Regions from separate parts of the Nocardioides ginsengisegetis genome, predicted to be linked through region 2. Evidence: predicted binding sites of a transcription regulator. Region 2 holds the regulator's gene; each other region holds the start of a gene.
The links. The regulator LexA, encoded in region 2, represses DNA repair genes until DNA is damaged. The targets are predictions, from matches to a motif close to TCGAACANNTGTTCGA.

Region 1 (6,516 bases), 2.7 Mb from region 2:
CCGGGCGAGATCGCGGTCTCGATCCTCGCCGAGATCGTCGCCGTACGACGGGGCGCCGCCGGCGCGGGCGCGATCAGCGGCCGTGAGGGCCCGATCCACCCGGACCTGGATCCGGGCACGGCCTTCTGCCCGGGAGGCTGACCGCGCTCCTGTCCGTCAGGACGAGTGGACCGGCGACCAGAAGAGCGCGACGGCGATGTTGGCCAGCGTGAGCAGGAGGATCCCGGCCCACAGGCCCTGCGGGATCCGCTCCTTGCGCATGTTGGCCATGACCAGCACCAGGATCACCAGGCCGATCGCGAACTTCACCGCGATCTTGGCGTGGTTGACCGGGTCGTCACCGGACTCGAGCACGCCGACGAGCAGCAGGCCGGCGAGGAACGCCGTGCCGATGCCGTCGCGCATGGGGGCGTTGACGACCTTCTCGGGGAGCCGGGCCTGGACCAGCAACCCACCGAGGAGTGCGGCGAAGCCGACGATGTGGAGGAAGAGCAGCACCAGCCGGAGCGTTTCCATGGCCAGATCCTAGGGGTACGCCGACCTCCTTATTGCACATTGTTTGCAAGTGGGTACGCTGGGCAACATGACGCCCACGACGATCGACCGCCCGGTCCGTCGGCCGCTCTCGGCCGGCGAGAAGCGCAGTCTCGTCCGCACCCTCGGCTTCGTGCTCCTGCTCCACGTCGTGGGCTGGGGCCTGCTGGTGGGCGTCGTCGCGCCGCACGACTACGAGGTCGGGGGCAAGGTCCTCGGCGTCGGCCTGGGCCTCACTGCCTACACGCTCGGCATGCGGCACGCCTTCGACGCCGACCACATCGCCGCGATCGACAACACCACCCGCAAGCTGATGGCCGAGGGCAAGCGCCCGATGAGCGTCGGCTTCTGGTTCAGCCTTGGCCACTCGTCGGTCGTGTTCGTGATGGTGATGGGGGTGGCGCTCGGCGTCCGCGCCCTCTCCTCGGGCATCAACGACCAGAACTCCGCGCTCCAGCAGCTCAGCGGCGTCTGGGGCACGCTGATCAGCGGCGGGTTCCTGCTCGCCATCGGCCTGATCAACCTCGCCGCGCTCATCGGCATCGTGCAGGTCTTCCGGTCGATGCGCCGCGGCCACTTCGACGAGGCCGAGCTCGACCGCCAGCTCGACCAGCGCGGCTTCCTCAACCGCATCCTGGGTCGCGTCACCCGGGCGGTCACCAAGCCGTGGCACATGTACCCCACCGGCTTCCTCTTCGGCCTCGGCTTCGACACCGTCACCGAGATCGGCCTGCTGGTCATCGCCGGCGGCGCGGTCGCGGCCAGCCTGCCGTGGTGGGCCGTGATCACGCTGCCGATCCTGTTCGCGGCCGGCATGAGCCTGCTCGACACCCTCGACGGCGCCTTCATGACCGTCGCCTACGGCTGGGCCTTCGCCCGCCCGGTGCGCAAGATCTACTACAACATGACCGTCACGGCCCTCTCGGTCGCCGTCGCCCTCATCATCGGCGGCATCGAGATCGTCGGCCTCCTCGCCGACAAGGCGGGCGTCACCCACGGCCCCCTCGCCGCGGTCGCCCACGTCGACCTCGAGTACGTCGGCTACGGCATCGTGCTGCTCTTCGTCGTCACCTGGGCCGCCTCGGTCGCCATCTGGAAGCTCGGGCGGATCGACGAGCGGTGGAGCGCCCACCTCACCCGCAGCTGATCTCCAGCTCCAGCTCGAGCCAGTCGGCGAGGTCCTCGATCTCCTCACGCACCTCGGCCGCCAGCCGCTTGCCGAACGGCTCGTCCTCGTGCACCGCATCGACGCGCAGGACCCCGGCCCGGCGGTCCGCTGTCGCGTCCAGCTTCCCGACCAGCCGGTCGCCGTGCAGGATCGGCATCGCCCAGTATCCGAAGCGCCGCTTGGCCGCCGGCTTGTACATCTCGAGCTGGTAGTCGAACTCGAACAGGTCCTCCATCCGCTTGCGGTCGAAGACCAGCCGGTCGAGCGGGGACAGCAGGACGGTGCGCCCGGTGAAGGCGTCGTCGAGGTACGACGGGTCGACGCGCCACGTCCCGCGCAGCCCCTCGACGACGGCACGCTCCCCCGCCTGTCCGGCGCGCCGGGCGATCCCCAGCGAGCGCAGGTGGCGCTCGTCCCGGATCCGCAGCGCCTTGTCGAGCGGGACCACCGGTACGTCCGGATAGACCCGCTCGGCGAGGTCCCAGAGCCGGTCGCGACCCTCGTAGCCGGCGGCCGCCACCTCCCCGCGGCGGACCAGCAGTCCGAGCAGCATCCGCACGTTGCGGTCGTTGTTCCAGCCGCTCGACTCCCACGGCAGCACGGTCGTGTCGGGCAGCGCGCTCGAGGGCAGCGGCCCCTCGTCGTACAGCTTGTCGAGGATGTCGCGGCGACACCCGTCGTTGGTCTCCAGCCAGTCTCGGGCGTCGCGCTGCCACTCGATCAGGTCCCCGGTCCCCGGCCACACCGCCATCTCCGCCCGGAAGAGCGCGATGTCCTCGGCCGGCCGGAGCATCCCCTGCAGCTCGATCAACGAGCCCGCGGCCACCGCGTCCTCGAGGTCACCGCGCCGGTGCTCCGCCCCCAGCCGCGACCACACCACCAGGTCGGCGCTCGGCGCCACCGCCGCCGTCGGGTCGGCCTGGAGCACCGTCAGGTGGCGAGCCACCTCGTGCAGACCGGTGGGGCGGGGCAGGTCGAGCAGCTGGGCGCGGACCGCGATGCGCCGGGCGTCGGCGCGGGTCAGGTGGTGCACGTCCATCCCGACATTCTCGCTTCGCTGGTTGACGTGGGGACCTGTTCGCCGACGTTGGGTGCGGGGCCTCGCGCCTTCGGCGCGTATTTCTTTGACTTCCGTGGTCACCGCAGGGTTCGCACGAGGTGCCTCCGGGCCCTGATTCCTTGCTTTCGGCTTCTTCACTCGACCGTTCGATCGAGGCTTCAAGATTCTCTCGATTCTTTACCTTTCTCTAGTCGAAATAGAGGCTCTGGCCTGCGGTTTTGTCGGTGGTCCCTGCTGGAATTGACCCATGACAGCGATGGTCACCCAGCCGCCTCGACACCAGGTGTCGCGAGCTGTCGAGGCCATGCAGTCGCAGCTTGCGGAGCTGGCGGATGTCTCGTTGTGGTCGATGTCGCCGGACGAGTCCGCTGCCACCCTCACGGCGGCGACCCGGCTGTCCGCCCAGCTCGCGGAGCTGGAGATGCGGGTCGCCGAGCACGCCAAGACCGTCGGGGTTGGGGAGTCCGTCGGGGCGACCTCAACCTCGAACTTCTGGGCGCACGCGACCAACCAGACCCGTACTGCGGCGCACGGGAAGATGCGCCTCGCGGTCGCGCTCGCGGCGCGGCCCGCGTTGCGTACGGCGGTGGCCGCGGGCGACGTCCTCGTGGAGCAGGCGAGGGTGATCGTCGATGCGGTCGAGGTCCTCCCGGTCGAGCACCGCGACGAGGCCGAGGCGATGCTGATCAAGTTCGCCGCCGAGCACGACGCCAAGGCGTTGAAGAGGCTGGGCCGACGGATCCTGGAGCTGCTGGACCCCGAGGCCGCCGAGGCCCACGAGGCCAAGCAACTCGAGGACGAAGAACGCGAGGCCGCCCGGTCCACGAAACTCACCATGACCGACGACGGGCACGGCAAGGTCCATGGCCGGTTCACGCTGCCGTCCGCGCAGGCCGCGATGTTGAAGAAGGCGCTGCTCGCGTTCGCCGCCCCGAAGCACCGGGCCGCCGTCGACGGTTCAGTTGGCGAACGGCGGCCCAGTGCGGAGCGGATGGGGCAGGCGTTCGTCGAGCTGATCGAGCGCTACCCGACCAAGAAGCTCCCCAAGGCGGGCGGCGTCAACGCAACCGTCGTGGTGACGATGGACATCTCCACCCTGATGGGCGGCCTCAAAGCAGCCTCCTTGGACACCGTTGAGCGGATCACCGCCGGCCAGGCGCGGCGGCTGGCCTGTGAGGCCGGGATCATCCCCGCCGTGCTCGGCGGCAAGTCCCAGGTGCTGGACCTGGGCCGCAAGCGCCGCTTCCACACCGAGTCCCAACGGATCGCGATGGCCATCGAACAGGGCGGCTGCAACGCCGAAGGATGCGACTGGCCACCAGGCCTGTGCCACTGCCACCACGAAATCCCCTGGCACCTCGACGGCGAGACCTCCGTGGAGAAGGGCATGCTCCTCTGCCCCCACCACCACGCCCGGGCCCATGATCCGAAGTTCACGATGACCAAACAGGCCGGCGGGAAGGTCGCCTTCACCAGGCGGACATAGACCGCTCTCCCCCTGTCCTCACGTGGTCGCCGACAACGGCATGGTGAACGGCTGGACCCCGCGCGCGTCGGTGCACGGCGTCCTCGACTGAGCGCCGCTCTGGTCCAGAAGGGCGATCTTTCGCGGGACCCGTCCGGGCGCCGGCCGGGTCAGATCAGGCCATGTCCCCGTCCGGGACGGCGCGTGTAGGAAGGGTCGAAGGAGGTAGAGCCATGACCAGAATCCGCGTGGCCGTCGTCGCCACGATCGCAACTGTTGCCGCCGCCCCCGCACTCCTGCCCATCCAGGCGGAGGCCAAGATCTTCGCCAAGGACCGCTTCCACGACGTCTATGTGTCCGACCCCTACGACTGCGACGGCACCCCCGCCATCGACTCCGGCGACGTCGTCGGCCACGTGACGGCAGTCCTGAAGGGGAACAGCAAGTTCCCGTTCTTCCGGCTGCACGTCGCCGGCACCGGGGTGACCACCAACACCGACACGGGTGGCACCTACACCAACATCTTCGCCGTCAACAACATCGACCAGAAGATCGTCGACAACGGCGACGGCACCATCACGATCACCGGCCAGTCCCAGGGGAGCTCCCGTTACTACGACCAGTACGGCAACTTCGTGCTCAAGGACCCCGGCATGATCCGGATCTCCGTCGTCATGGACTACCACGGGACGCCGGGCAACCCCGACGACGACACCGAGGTGCCCGGCACGTTCCGGATCGTGAAGCCGTCGACCGGGAACTCCGACTTCTCGACGCGTGACTTCTGCGCCGACCTGCGCCAGTTCACGACCCCGTAGCAGCGGGGATCAGAGGAGCCGCCGGTCCGAGGCCCAGCGGGTGAGCTCGTGGCGCGAGGACAGCTGGAGCTTGCGCAGCACGTTGGACATGTGGGTCTCGACGGTCTTGATGGAGATGAACAGCTCCTTCGCGACCTCCTTGTAGGCGTAGCCGCGCGCGATCAGCCGCATCACCTCGCGCTCCCGCTCCGTCAGGCGGTCGAGGTCCTCGTCGACGGCGGAGACCTCGATGGTGCCGGCGAAGGCGTCGAGCACGAAGCCCGCCAGCCGGGGGCTGAAGACGGCGTCGCCGGTCGCGACCCGCTGGATCGCCTGGACGAGCTCGGGGCCGGTGATGGTCTTGGTGACGTAGCCGCGGGCTCCCCCGCGGATCGTGCCGATCACGTCCTCGGCGGCGTCGGACACGCTGAGAGCCAAGAAACGCGGCGGAACCCCGGACGTCGACATCGTCGGGGACGTCGCCAACCTCCGCATCACCTCGACACCGCCGCCCCCGGGCAGGTGCACGTCGAGGAGGACGACGTCGGGGTGGTGCTCGGCGATCGCGGCGACGGCCTCGTCGACGTCCGCCGCCTCGGCGCGTACGTCGATCTCCGATGCCCCGGCTGACTCGAGCTCGGCCCGGACGCCGCGGCGGAACATGCCGTGGTCGTCGACGATCACGATCGTCACCGGGCCCACCGGGGTCGGTGCGTCAGTCATCGGAGTCCTCCTGTCGGGGCGCCTCGGCGCCGGGGTGGCGGGGCAGGTGCAGGCGCACCTCGGTGCCCTCGCCCGGGGTGGACCGCACCTCGGCACTGCCGCCGTGTCGGTCCATGCGGTCGATGATGCTGTGGCGGACGCCGTAGCGGTCGGCGGGGGTGTCCGCGGGGTCGAAGCCGTGGCCCCGGTCTCGCACGAACACGTCGACGGCGGTGGGCGTCACCTCGGCGTAGACGTCGACCCGGCCGGTGCCAGCGTGCTTGGCAGCGTTGGTGACGGCCTCGCGGGCGGCCGAGACCACCGCCCGCAGGCTCTCGTCGAAGTCGCAGTCGCCGACCGTGACCACGTCGACGGTGACGCCGTGGGCGTCCTCGATCGCGGCCGCTGCGCCCCGCAGCGCGCTGGCCAGGGTCGAGTCGTCGGTCGACTCGCCGGCGTAGAGCCAGGACCGGAGGTCCCGCTCCTGGGCGCGGGCGAGACGGGCGACGGTCGTGCCGTCGTACGCGTTCTTCTGGATCAGCGCCAGGGTCTGGAGGACCGAGTCGTGCAGGTGCGCCGCCACGTCGGCCCGCTCCTGGGTGCGCACGCGCTCGGCCCGCTCCGCCGTCAGGTCGGAGGCGAGGCGGTAGACCCAGGGACCCACCACGATGCCGATGCCGACGACCCCGAGCGCCGCCGCGACCGTGACGTCGCGCGCCATCGCGAGCGAGCCACCGCGGAAGGCGAACAGCGAGAGCGCCGTGATGACCATGCCGACCCCGGCGGCGAG
Region 2 (6,516 bases):
TTCCTCAAGGCCAGCCTGCCGCCGATGTGGACCACCACCGACCCGGCCGTGGTCCGCAAGGCGCTCACCCGCCTCGCCGGAAACTAGTCCACCGGGGCGGAGTCGACCCGGTCGAGCATGTCGGTGAGGTGCTCCCGCAGCTTCTCCCGGTGCTCCGTGGCCGCCTGCTGGAGGTCCGCGATGACCTCCTCGTGGCGCTCACGGGACGCGGTCGTCTCCTTCTGCACCCGGGATGCCTCGGCGCGGGCGTCGCGCAGCGTCTGCGCGGCTTCCTTGCGGGCCGAAGCCACCAGGGCCTCGGCTTCCTCGCGCGCAGCTCGCACGAGCTCGGCAGCCTCGTCCCGGGCGCCCGCCACGATCGTGGCGGCCTCGCTCCTGGCCTCGGATCGCCACTGGTCGGTCTCGCGGGCGGTCATCTCCAGCAGTCGGGCCGCCGCCGGTGAGCTGTCCGGGTCGCCGCCAGGGGCTGGGTGGGGGTCGCTGTAGGCGTGTGCTTTGAGGCTCATGGTCTTCTCTCGGTGGGGGATGAACCCCACCCGCCCGCGCGGCGCGATGGGGTCACCTCCGAGAGTGCCCCTTCTGGCAGGGACTAAAAGCCCACCGGGGTCGTGGCCTCCGTCACGCGGCCGGCGCGGGACCAGCGCTCCCAGACGTCCCACCCGCCACAGTGCTGGAGGGTTCCTGGACCTTCTGGAGGGTTGCAACCCCCGAAAACGTCCGGGATCGCCGGTGAACCGGCGATCCCGGACGCCCTCAGCTCACCGGCTTCGACACCTCGCTGACGCGGCCGGTGCCGGTGTTGGTCTTCCACGACACCGACCACGTGATCGGGGCGTTGCGGTCCTTGCGGTCCCCGATGACGTACCAGTCCATCTGGGCGCGCTGGGCGGTCACGTCGAGCACGGAGAAGCCGTGGTCGTCCCAGTTGAGATACTTCACGTGCCGGTTGTTGGCCTTGATCGTCTCGGCCACGCCGTCGCTGGTCGTGTGTGCCGGCGTGCCGGTGATGTCCTTGAGGTTGTTGGCCGTGACCGACGTGCACACGAACTCCACGCCGGCCGAGTCGCCGACGGGGTAGGTCGAGGCGTCGTACGGCAGCTCCGCGGCCCACCCGGAGTGGATGTCGCCGGTGATGAAGAGCGCGTCCTTCACCTGGTGGGTGCGGATGTGGTCGAAGACCTCCCGGCGGTCGGTGGTGTAGCCGTCCCACTGGTCGGTGTTGTACGGCGCCCCGTCGGACGCGGCCGGCTCGCCGGTGACCTGGTGCACCGCGTCGACCATCGGGTCGGGGAGGGCGCCGAAGTTGACCGGCGCGATCATCACCGGGTTGCCGATGATCTTCCACTGCGGGCGGTCGCCGGCCAGCGAGTCCTTGAGCCACTGCATCTGCCGGTTGCCGGTGATGGTCCGGTCCGGGTCGTTGACGGCCGGGTCCGGGTTGGGCACCGGGGTGGGGGTGGTCTCGACCTGCTGGTCGCGGTGGGTGCGCAGGTCGAGCAGGCTCAGCTCGGCCAGCGTGCCGAAGCGCAGCCGCCGGTAGAGCCGGTCACCGTCCCGCAGCGCGGCGGTGCCGTCGAGCCGCGCAGGCATCCACTCGTCGTACGCCCGGTGCGCCCGCGCCCGGCGGGCCTTGTAGTCGCCCTCGCCTGCGTCGTGGTTGACCGCGCCGTTCTTCCACTGGTTGTCGGCGACCTCGTGGTCGTCCCACGTCACGATCCAGGCGAACTTCGCGTGCGCGTCCTGCAGGTCGCGGTCGCGCTTGTACTGCGCGTGCCGCTGCCGGTAGTCGGCCAGCGAGAGCATCTCGTGCGCCGGCTCGTGCTTGCGGATGTCCTCGTCGGACTGGCCGTAGCCGTACTCACCGGGGCCGTACTCGTAGAGGTAGTCGCCCAGGTGCACCACCGCGTCCAGGTCGTCGCGCGCCGCGAGCCCGCGGTAGGCGCTGAACCAGCCGGCCTGCAGGTTGGCGCACGAGACGACGCCGAAGCGCAGGTGGTCCGGCGTCGCGTCGTGGGCGGGAGCCGTGCGGGTGCGGCCGACCCGGCTCGTGGCGTCGCCGAGGTGGAAGCGGTAGTGGTACGCCGTGGCGGGCCGCAGGCCGCGCACGTCGACCTTGACGGTGTGGTCGCGGCTCGGGCCGGTCTCGAAGCGGCCTCGGCGTACGACGTCGCGGAACCCCGCGTCTCGCGCCACCTCCCAGCGGACCGTGACCTTCGGGCCCGCGCCGGAGCCGGGGGTGCTCGCCGCGGTCGGCGTCACTCGGGTCCACAGCACGACCCCCTCGGGCAGCGGGTCGCCCGAGGCGACACCGTGGGCGAACACCGCGCCGTCGCCCGCGGCCCCTGACGCGGCTACTGCCGGGGCGGCCGTCGCGAGCGGCGAGGAGACCGCGGCCACGCCGACGGCGCCGACGGTGCCGGTGGCCAGGACCGTACGTCGACCGACGGGGCGGGAGGTCAGGGGCTGGGCAGGGGGGATGTCACGGGGAGAGCTCACGAGAGGCCCAACGAGCCAGCGCCGGGCGTGTTCCGGATCGGCGGTGTGAGCACCGTCCGTTCACCCGCAGGTCACCCCGGGGTGGCGCGGGTCAGTCGAGGCGGCTGCGGGCGGCCGGCGTGGGCAGGCTGCGCGTGAGCGGGGCCGGGGCCGGTGTCGGCAGCGGGGCCGCGGCGGCCGGCATCGGCCGGGCGGCGGGCGCGGAGACGAGGACGGGGATGCGTGGCGCCCACTCGGCGGCGGCCCAGCCGGCGGCGATGACGAGGTAGCCCATCAGCACGTCGATGACCCAGTGGTTGCCGGTGCCGATGATGACGACGCCGGTGCCGACGGCGTAGGTCCAGCCGAGCGCGCGGACCCACCGGTGGCGGGCGTGGCGCTGCAGCGAGATGGCGACCCACAGGGCCCAGCCGGCGTGCAGCGACGGGAAGGCGGCCAGCTCGTTGGTCAGCCCGCCGAGCCCGCGCGGCGCGGAGGCGTCGGAGGCCCACCAGCCGTCGGAGGCGTGCAGGGAGAGGACGTCGACGTAGCCCGTGATGAAGCGCGGCGGTGCCGTCGGCATCAGCAGGTAGGCCGCGAGCCCGAGGAGGGTGCCGATCACCAGCGCCCGTCGGGCCGGGGCGTAGACGCGGGTGCCGAGCCGGTAGAGCCAGAGCAGCACCGCGGCCGTGACGACGTAGTGGAGGGAGGCGTACCAGTAGGAGCCGAGCAGCCCGATCACCCGGTGGTTGGTGAACAGCTCGTTGAGCGGCACCTCCCAGTGGATGCCGAGCACGGTCTCGAAGCGGAGCAGCTCGTGGGCCCGGTGCATGGCCGGCCCCATCGCGGTGTCGGCGACGAGCCGGGACAGGCTGTAGCCCACCCAGAGGGCCAGGATGAGGACGATCTCGAGCACGCCCCGCACGATCTGCGGGTGGCGTCGGCGCAGGGCAGTCAGAGACATACCCCCACCCTCAGTCGTTCCCACATGTACCAAAATACGGAATACCCCCGAAATGTTCCCGGGATTTATCTCGGGGGTTCGTGAAGATTTCCGGTGAGGAGGCTAGCGGACCCCGATCAGACCCGACGCAGGACCGCGGTGACCTTGCCGAGGATCGTCGCGTGGGTGCCGTCGATGGGCTCGTAGGTGTCGTTGTGGGGCAGCAGCCAGACCTTGCCGTCCTTGCGCTGGAAGGTCTTGACGGTGGCCTCGCCGTCGATCATCGCGGCCACGATCTCGCCGTTGCTGGCGGTGGGCTGCTGGCGGATCACGACGTAGTCGCCGCTGCAGATGGCCGCGTCGACCATCGAGTCGCCGACGACCTCGAGCATGAAGAGCGTGCCGTCGCCGACCAGCTCCTGGGGCAGCGGGAAGATCGCCTCGACCCGCTCCTCGGCCAGGATCGGGCCGCCGGCGGCGATCCGGCCGACCATCGGCACGTAGGAGGCGGCGGGCATCGCGTCGCCGACGCCGGTCTCGTCGTAGGTCGACTCGTCGGCCGAGGAGATCGAGCGCCGCGCCTTCATCACCTCGGGCAGGAAGACCTCGAGCGCCCGCGGCCGGTTGGGGTCGCGCTTGAGGAAGCCCTTCTCCTCGAGCACCTTGAGCTGGTGGGCCACGCTGGAGGAGCTGGTGAGCCCGACCGCCTCGCCGATCTCGCGCATGCTGGGCGGGTAGCCGCGCTTCTCGATGGCTTCCTTGATGTGGGCCAGGACCCGCTGCTGGCGCGGGGTCAGGCCGTGGGCGTCCGGGGGACCGTCGGGCAGCTCGGCGACTCGACCCCGTGCAGCCTTGGTGGGGGAGTCGTCGCCCGTCTTCTTCGTGGCCATGGCGGTGCCTTCCGGTGTACGGCGGTGCGCCCGGGGGACGCACCCCGGGCCGGTGTTCCCACCGTAGCCATGTCGGCCCGTCTGTTCAAACATCTGTTCGAACAGCGTGTCGCGCCGGAGTGGGGCGCCACGTCACGGTCAGAGCTGGGGCACCCACACGAACATCGGCATCCGGCAGACCTCCTCGAAGCCCAGCCGCTCGTAGACCGGCCGGCCCATCTCGGTGGCGTGCAGGATCGCCTCGGTGCAGCCCCGGTCACGCGCCATCTCGAGCAGCGTCGCGGTGACGGCGTACCCGATCCCGCGCCCGCGCGCGGCCTCGAGCGTGGTGATGTTGTAGAGGCCGGCGGTGCGGCCGGTGAGCCAGGCGGTGCCGCAGGCGACGGGCTGGCCGTCGACGGTGGCGAGCACGGTGAGGAGGTCGGCGGCGTCGAAGGGCGCCATCATCTCCACGATCGGGCCGGCGAGCTCGGCCGGGAAGCCGAAGCCCTCGGTCATCACCCGCGCGGTGGCCGCGTGGCACTCCGGGCCCACGACGTGGATCCGGACGCCGGGGCCGGGCGGCGGCATCGGCACCGGGCCGTCGAGGACGCGATGCATGCCGGGCGTCTCGTCGCGCAACATGCCGGCGGCGACGAGGGTGTCGGCGATCTCGGCCGTCATCGTGGAGGGGGAGCCCCACCACAGGAAGGGGAGTCCTCGGCCGACGTAGGCCGCCAGCACCTCGCGGGTGCGGCGCAGCTCCTCGCCGGGTGCGAAGCGGGCGCCGGCGATGCCGTTGAAGACGGGGTGCGGCACGGTGGTGTGCCAGGTGTGGAGGTCGGCGGCACCCTCGGTCCCGAAGGAAGGGTTGGAGGCCGTCACCCGCAGGAACTCCATGAGGTTGTCCTCGACCGGAGCCACCCGCGGATCAGCAAGCACGGGGGTCACCGGGGCACCGTACGCCGCGTGGGACATCGGGATCGGCGAATTCGCGGATCTGGTTGACTCCCGCCATGCCTGCCGCCCAGCCTTCGTCCCCCATGTCTGCACCGCCTGTCCACACCAGCTGTGTCGTCACCGGAGGAGCCCGCGGGATCGGCCGCGGCATCGCCGAGCGGATGGTCGCCCGCGGCCACCGGGTCGTGGTCACCGACGTCGACGGCGAGGGCGCCGCCCGCACGGCCGCCGAGATCGGCGCCGCGGCCGGCATCGCCCACGACGTGCGCGACCCCGCCGGGCACGCGGCCGCGGTCGCCGAGGCGACCCGCCACGGCGTCCTGACCGCGTGGTTCAACAACGCCGGTGTCGGCGACGACGGCACGCTGTCGGAGCTGTCCGACGACGCCGTACGACGCCTGGTCGACGTCAACCTGATGGGCGTCGTGTGGGGGATGCGCGCCGCGCTCGAGGCGTTCGGCGAGGCCGGCGGCGACGTCGTCAACACCGCGTCGCTCGCGGGGCTCGGGCCGGTCCCGGGCTACAGCCTGTACGCCGCCACGAAGGCCGCGATCGTCTCGCTCACCATGTCGGGCGACGCCGAGACGCCTCGAGGTGTGCGGGTGCACGCGATCTGCCCCGACGGGGTGAAGACCGCGATGCTCGACGCGCAGACGCCCGGGGGGCTGGGCAACCTGCTGGTCCACTCCGGTGGCCGGATCCTCACCGTCGACGAGGTCGCCGACGAGGCCGTCGCGCTGGTCGGCAGCCATCGGGTGATCCGGGCGGTGCCGGGTTGGCGCGGGGGCGTCGTACGGGCCTCGGCGCTGGCGCCGTCGGTCAGTGCGCGCGGGATCAGCCTGTTCGCCGCCCAGGGCCGGCGGGCCCTGAAGAAGTCCGCCGGCGCCTGAGCGGGTCGGTTCAGCGGCGCGTGGCCGGTCCCTGGTGCCGCGCGCCCGGGGGTGCGTGCCGCGCGGCGGTCGCGGGTGCTGACACGAGGCGCGAGATGGGTGTGAGGACGATCCGCGAGTCGACGTCGCCGCCGGCGTAGACGCTGAACGTCGAACCGAAGCAGACGAGCGTGACCGGGGTCGCGAGGTCCTGGTCCACCACCGCGCTGGCCGTGTTGGTGCTGTACGTGCCCCCGGTGGTGCCGTACTCGAACGCCCCTCCCGGCGATGTCGACCGGGTCAGGTAGCAGGCGGGCGGGCTACTGGTCGTCGTGATGACCGAGTACGTCGCGAGATAGGTGCCCGCGGGCAGGCCCGGAAGGGAGACCTGGAGGCTGCT
Region 3 (6,516 bases), 1.1 Mb from region 2:
TTCGTGGCGCCGAGGATGGTGACCATGGGACCGATCGCCTGCCTGCTCTCCGCCGTGGGCTTCGGGGTGATGGCCGTCTTCGCCAAGCTCGCGTACGACGACGGGGTCGACGTCGACGCCCTGCTCCTCGTCCGGTTCGGGCTCGCCGCCGCCGTACTGCTCACGATCGCCGCCCTCACCGGCCGGTTCCGTGGCCTGGGCCCGCGCGCGATCGTCACCGGCCTCCTGATGGGCGGGGTCGGGTACGTCGCCCAGGCCGGCCTCTACTTCGTCGCCCTCACCCGGATCGACGCCTCGCAGGTCGCCCTGCTCTTCTGCACCTATCCCCTCCTCGTCATGGTGATGGCCGTGGTGACGCGACGGGAGCGCGCGTCGCGCAGGCGGGGCGCGGCGCTGGTGATGGCGTTGACCGGTGTCGCGCTGGTCCTGGGCGGCGCGGCCTCGGGGAGCTTCGGCCTGGTCGGCTCGGCCTGCGCGTTCGGCTCGGCGGTCGTCTACACCGGCTACATCCTCGTCGGGGACCGCGTCGTGTCGACCGACCCGCTGGCCTTCGCCGCCCTGGTGTGCACGGGAGCGTTCGGCACGCTCCTCGGCTGGTCGGCGCTCCACGGCGCGCCCGACCTCGGGTTCGCGGCCCGCGGGTGGCTCTGGCTGGTCCTCATCGCGCTGGTGAGCACGGTCGCCGCGATCATCCTGTTCTTCCTCGGCCTCGCCCACGTGGGCCCGACCGTCACCTCGCTGCTGTCGATCGTCGAGCCGGTGGTCACGGTCGGCGGCGCCGCCCTGGTCTTCGGCGAGTCCCTGTCGCTGCTGCAGGCCGTCGGCGGCGCCCTGGTGCTGGGCACCGTGGCGCTCGTCCAGTGGCCGGCGCGCACCACGAGTCCCGGCACGAACGAACCATGGACGCCACCCGTCGCCGGTGTCACCGTGGAGCTGTGACCCGGACGATCGACGCCGACTACCTCGTCGTCGGGGCTGGCGCCATGGGGATGGCCTTCACCGACGCGCTCATCGACCACGCCGACGTACGCGTCGCCCTCATCGACCGGCGCCACGGCGTCAGCGGCCACTGGCTGGAGGCCTACCCCTTCGTCCGGCTGCACCAGGCCTCCGCCTTCTACGGCGTCGCCTCGACGTTGCTGGGCGGCGGCCAGCTGCAGCAGCGCGGGCCCGAGCAGGGCCTCCAGGAGCGCGCCTCCCAGGCCGAGATCTGCGTCTACTACGCGCGGATGCTCGAGCGGTTCGAGGAGTCGGGCAAGGTCGAGTTCTTCCCCAACACCGAGCACCTCGGCGACCGCACCTTCACCTCCCGCATCTCCGGTGAGCGCTTCGAGGTGCCCGAGACCTGCCGCGTCGTCGACGCCCGCTACCTGGCGCCCAGCATCCCGGCGGAGAAGCCGCCTCCCTTCGACGTCGCCGCCGACGCCCGCGTGCTGCCCGTCAACGGCCTCGCCCGCCTCGACGACGCCCCCAGCCAGTACGTCGTCGTCGGCTCCGGCAAGACCGCGACCGACGCCTGCATCTGGCTTCTCGCGCGCGGCGTCGACCCGGACGCGATCTGCTGGGTGCGGTCCCGCGAGCCCTGGATGATGAACCGCGCCGTGGTCCAGCCCGACCCCGCGATCTTCACCGCCATGGCCGCCGACACGATGCAGGCCGCCACCGAGGCCGCGTCGCTCGAGGACCTGTTCCTCCGGCTCGAGGACGCGGGGATCATGCTGCGCATCGACCGCACGGTGCTGCCCACGATGGCCAAGGCGCCCACGCTCGCCACGTGGGAGCTCGACCAGCTCCGGACGATCGAGAACGTCGTACGCCACGGGCACCTCGACGCCGTCGAGCGCGGCAAGCTCACGTTCGCGGACACCTCGGTCGGCGTCGCGCACGACGCCCTGGTCGTGCACTGCGCGGCGGACGGCCTGAAGTACCCCCCGCTCGTCCCGGTCTGGCGTCCGCAGGGCATCACGCTCCAGGCGATCCGGGCCGGCTTCCCGTGCTTCGGCGCGGCCCTAGTCGGGTACGTCGAGGCGACCCGCCACGACGACGACGAGAAGAACCGCCTGTGCCCGCCCACGGGCTACGGCAACTCGATGGCCGACTGGGCCCGGATGAACCTGCGGGGCACCCAGGCGGTGATGTCCTTCTCCTCCGAGCCCGACATCAAGGCGTGGGCCGACCGGGTGCCGCTCAACCCGGCGCGGACCCCGCCCGACCACCCGGGATCGCCGGCGCTGGACGACGCCCGGGCGCGCCTCGCCTCCCACGTGCGTCCCGCGCTGGCGCGACTGGCCGAGCTGTCCGCGTAATCAGTAGGTCACCTCGAAGGTGCAGGCGGCCACCTGGTCCTCGTCGACGTGCGGTGCCCGCCTGACCGGGACCGTGACGACGAGCGGCTGGTGCACGGTCCCCTCGACGTGCGCCGTGCCGCTGGCCGAGCCGACCGGTCGGGAGGTGTTCTCGTCGGCGTACGCCGTGACGGTGACGGTCACCGCCTGACTCCCGGACGCCGTGCCGCCGATCATGAGCGTGCACCGGACAGTCTGCTGCTGGTCGTCGTACGTGCACGTGGGGTGGCCCTCGCTGCCGCCCCAGGTGACCGACAGGCCGGCGGGTCGTGCGTCGCCGCCGTTGCGGTGCAGGGCGATCGCGCCCACGACGGCCGCGACCAGCACCACGCCGATGACGATGGCGATGGCGACGCGACGGGTCATGCCCATGAATGTAGGGGCGGTCAGTTGTGGATGGTGAGGTGACGCGTCGCGACCTTGTTCCCGCCCACGAACCAGTTGATGGTGTGCACGCCGATCTTGTTGGACGTGATCGTGTTGATCGCCACCTTGCCCTTCGGGGCATCCTGGTGGCTCGCGCAGAGCTTCTTGCCCTGGGGGAAGATGACGCAGACCTTGTAGGTCACGTGGGCGTCGACGCTCTTGAAGAAGAGACCCTTGACGCCCTCCTTGGGACAGCTGCTCGAGTGCTTGGAATCGGGGTGCTCGTCGCACGCGGTCCACGTGCGGTAGGTGTTGGCCTTCGCCAGATCGGCGGGCTGCGCGCCGGCCGACGTGGTGCCCGGAAGCGTGGCGAGCACGGCCAGGGCGACAACCGGGACGAACCGCCTCATCGACGTCACCTCCTCGATGTCGGATGACGAAATCAGGCTATGCCCGTCGCCGCCGTCGCTGATCCACCAGATTGATGAGTGCGTGGCGGCAGTGGGACCGCGTCATCAGGGCAGGGCTTCGCCGATCACGATGCGCCACCGGTCGGGTGCGCCCGCCGTGACGGCGACGTCACAGTGCCCATCGCTGAGCCGACACGTGATGATGTCGCGGTTCGGCAACTCCTCACCTTCTTGCGTGAGCGCGACGGTGTCATCGTCGAGCCACTCGAACGCCGTGAACACGGTGACGTAGCCCGCGACGTCGTTGCCATGGAATGTCGGGGTGGGGTCGGGGTGGTAGCCGCTGGGGAGGCGGAACTCCACTGGCCGCCCGGTGGCGATGTCGAATGCGCGGGTTCGTCGAGGCTCCGGGCCTGGCTGGGGGTCGGTGGGAACCAGCCGCGAGCCGACCACATCGAAGTCCAGCCCTGCCACAGGTGTGCCGGTGCGCCAGGAGTCGCCGAGGACGAAGGCGCGTGGGTGGCTGCGGAGATCCTCGTCGTACATCTGCGGAGTCGCCGCGACAACCGTGCCGGTCCTGACGTCGAGCCGAAGCAGGTCGTCCTTGACGTACACGTGCTCACCGATGATGGCGTCGACGGTGCAGGGCAGGGCCGCCGATCGACACGGCGGGATCGGTGCGCGCGCGACCTCCTGGCCGGCGCTGGTGTCGAAGACGACCAGGTCCCCCCGGTGCGTCGGTGTGCAGTCGAACCAGGCGGCCCACGGACCGGCGTCCCCGGTGGCGAGACCGCCCACGCTGGTCGGACTCGTCCCGGCACACGTCTGCGTGGCGATCCGGCGCGGCGAGCCGCCATCGGTGAACCACACGCTGCCGTCGTCGTGTGCATAGACGACACCAGCGTCGGTGACACCCAACGGCCAGCCCCGCACCGTCCACAGTGCCTGGTCGATCCGCACCTCGCGGTCGCCCACATGAAGGATCCCGATGCACCCGATCGGGTTCCCCCGACAGTGGTCGGACAGAACGTCGTCGCTGTAGACGATCGGACGGGTGCTGCTCGCACTGATGGTGGGCGTGGGAGTGCCCGAGTTCGCCGGTGGCGGTCCGTCGTTCGTGTTCGGAGACGTGGCGCCCGTCAATGCCGCGATACCGAAGGCCACCGCCAGGACCGCTGCCGTCGTCCCGCCGACCGCGCCGGCCACGCGCCGGCGGCGGGCCGAGCGGATCCCCACGTGCACCTCGTCGAGGCGCTGGTCGACCGGGCGGCCCCGGACAGAGTCCGCCCGGTGGGCCAGGATCCTCAGGTCTTCGCCGTTCATGACCGGCTTCCCTCCTCGACGTCCGAAGCGAGCGCCACGTCCGAGCGGAGCTTGACCAACGCCTTCGCGCACTGGCTCTTGACCGTGCCCACCGAGCAGCCCATCAACGAAGCGGTCTCCACCTCGCTGCGGTCCTCCAGGTAGCGCAGCACCACCACGGCACGCTGCCGCCGCGGGAGGTGACCGATCGCGTTCCACAGGTCCTGTGCGTTCTCGACCTCCTCACCCCCGGCCGCCACGTGCCGCTCACCGGGAACTTCGGTCGGCGTCTCGCGATGCCAACGCCGACGCCACCAGGACGCGGACGTGGTCACCATGATGCGGCGCACATACGCCTCGGGTTCCTGGATCCGCCCCCAGGCGAACCACGCCTTGACGAGCGCAGTCTGCAGCAGGTCTTCAGCCAGGCCCTCGTCCTGGACGAGCAGATATGCCGAGCGCAACAAGGCCGGGGAACGACCCTCCACGAATGCGTCGAAGTCCGACTCCTCCGCCATGCGATCACGACCTTCGGCCCTGACATGCCACTACACATCGAGATTCGCTACCAAGACGTGCTGGCCCACCAAAAACGTTGCCCGGCCATCAGCGTCCTCCCAACTTCGTTCCATTCGCCACGTCTGCTTGTTTTCGAATCTCTCTTCGAATACAATGAGGCATGGCTCAGCTCCCGGTGACCGACCTCGACGCAGGCGACACGCTCGCGCTGCTCGGGGACGTGGTCACGCGGCGGCGGCGGGCCGAGGTCGAGGACCTGCTCCTGGTGCTGCACTGGTGCGACCTTCACTCCAGTGATCCCCGCGACGACCCGCGGCCGGACCCGACGATCCCGTCGCCGCCGGGCTCGGACCGCCTGGTCGACCTCGGTGGGGAGGGCACCCCGCGGGTCCGGGAGCTGTCACTGTGCGAGCTCGGCATCGCCCGCGGCGTCCACACCCTCTCCGCCCGCGCAGCCGCCGCCGACGCGCTCGACCTGCGACACCGACTCCCCCAGACCTGGACTGTCACCCGCACCGGCCGCGCCGAGCCCTGGCTGGCCCGCAAGGTTGCCGTCCTGACCCGCGACCTGCCCCTGGCCGCGGTCGACGTGGTCGACCAGGCCGTCGCCCGGGCCATCGGCTCCCAGTCCCCCGCGAGAGTGATCGCCCTGGTCGAGGCCAAGATCATCGAGGCCGACCCCGACACCCACGCCACCCGCCTCGAAGAAGCCCGCCACCGCCGCTACGTGTCCCTCTCGCGGACCGACGCGGTCGGGCTGCGGCACGTCATCGCCCGCATCAACGCCGGCGACGCCGCCTACGTCGACGCCGTCGTGACCCGAGTCGCCGACATCCTCGCCACCCGCCCCGAGCACGCCGACGCGCCCCGCGACCTGCTCCGCTCCCTGGCCTTCGGCTGGCTCGCCCGACCCGCCGAGCTCCTCCAACTCCTCCTCGAACACACCGAGCAGCCAGAGGACGCCGAGCCTGTCGAGGACGAGACCGATTCGGTCCCGCGGGCGCTCGCGTTCCCCGCCGACCTCCTCGACGCCCTGAAGTCGGCCAAGCCCGACCGGTTCCGCCCCGACTCCGTGCTCTACGTCCACCTCCACGAAGCCGCCCTCACCGGCACCGTCAGCGGGACTGCCAGCGGCGTGGCCCGGGTCGAAGGCATCGGCCCGGTCGCCCTCGCCCAGCTGACCGAACTCCTCGCCCACACCCGAGTGAGCATCAAGCCGGTCATCGACCTCAAACAGCTCGTCTCCAGCTGCGCCTACGAGCACCCCGAGGCCATCAAGGAACGCATCCACCTCCGACAACCCCTCGACTCCTTCCCCCACGCCACCCGGGTCTCGCGGAAGGTCGACCTCGACCACCCCGTGCCCTACCGACCCACCGGCCCACCCGGCCAGACCACCAGCCACACCGGCCGACCACTCTCCCGGACCGCACACCGCGCCAAGACCCACCTCGGCTACCGGGTCGCCACCACCGAGACCGGCGAGACACTCTGGCGTACCCCCCACGGACTGCACCGCCTCGTCGACGCCGCCGGCACCCACGACATCACCGAGACCGACGCCCAGGCATGGC

Region 1: FB382_RS02475 (HNH endonuclease signature motif containing protein) is a predicted target of LexA. The motif match lies at 2,901-2,916, and genes of this name have one in related genera.
Region 3: FB382_RS22540 (DUF222 domain-containing protein) is a predicted target of LexA. The motif match lies at 5,075-5,090, and genes of this name have one in related genera.

What each region holds. Positions count from the first base shown of each region.
Region 1 is NZ_JACGXA010000001.1:517,478-523,993, reverse strand. It holds gene FB382_RS02495 (XdhC family protein) at 1-141, shown strand, start outside; gene FB382_RS02490 (hypothetical protein) at 157-516, opposite strand; gene nicT (Nickel transporter NicT) at 584-1,681, shown strand; gene FB382_RS02480 (DNA glycosylase AlkZ-like family protein) at 1,668-2,741, opposite strand; gene FB382_RS02475 (HNH endonuclease signature motif containing protein) at 3,010-4,248, shown strand; gene FB382_RS02470 (hypothetical protein) at 4,461-5,045, shown strand; gene FB382_RS02465 (LuxR C-terminal-related transcriptional regulator) at 5,055-5,747, opposite strand; gene FB382_RS02460 (ATP-binding protein) at 5,740-6,516, opposite strand, start outside.
Region 2 is NZ_JACGXA010000001.1:3,209,844-3,216,359, reverse strand. It holds gene FB382_RS15510 (helicase C-terminal domain-containing protein) at 1-87, shown strand, start outside; gene FB382_RS15505 (hypothetical protein) at 84-506, opposite strand; gene FB382_RS15500 (alkaline phosphatase D family protein) at 754-2,496, opposite strand; gene FB382_RS15495 (phosphatase PAP2 family protein) at 2,588-3,439, opposite strand; gene lexA (transcriptional repressor LexA) at 3,556-4,308, opposite strand; gene FB382_RS22950 (GNAT family N-acetyltransferase) at 4,447-5,238, opposite strand; gene FB382_RS15480 (SDR family NAD(P)-dependent oxidoreductase) at 5,331-6,137, shown strand; gene FB382_RS15475 (hypothetical protein) at 6,148-6,516, opposite strand, start outside.
Region 3 is NZ_JACGXA010000001.1:2,063,876-2,070,391, forward strand. It holds gene FB382_RS09905 (DMT family transporter) at 25-939, shown strand; gene FB382_RS09910 (NAD(P)-binding protein) at 936-2,306, shown strand; gene FB382_RS09915 (hypothetical protein) at 2,307-2,711, opposite strand; gene FB382_RS09920 (hypothetical protein) at 2,732-3,121, opposite strand; gene FB382_RS09925 (hypothetical protein) at 3,227-4,357, opposite strand; gene FB382_RS09930 (SigE family RNA polymerase sigma factor) at 4,441-4,941, opposite strand; gene FB382_RS22540 (DUF222 domain-containing protein) at 5,103-6,516, shown strand, end outside.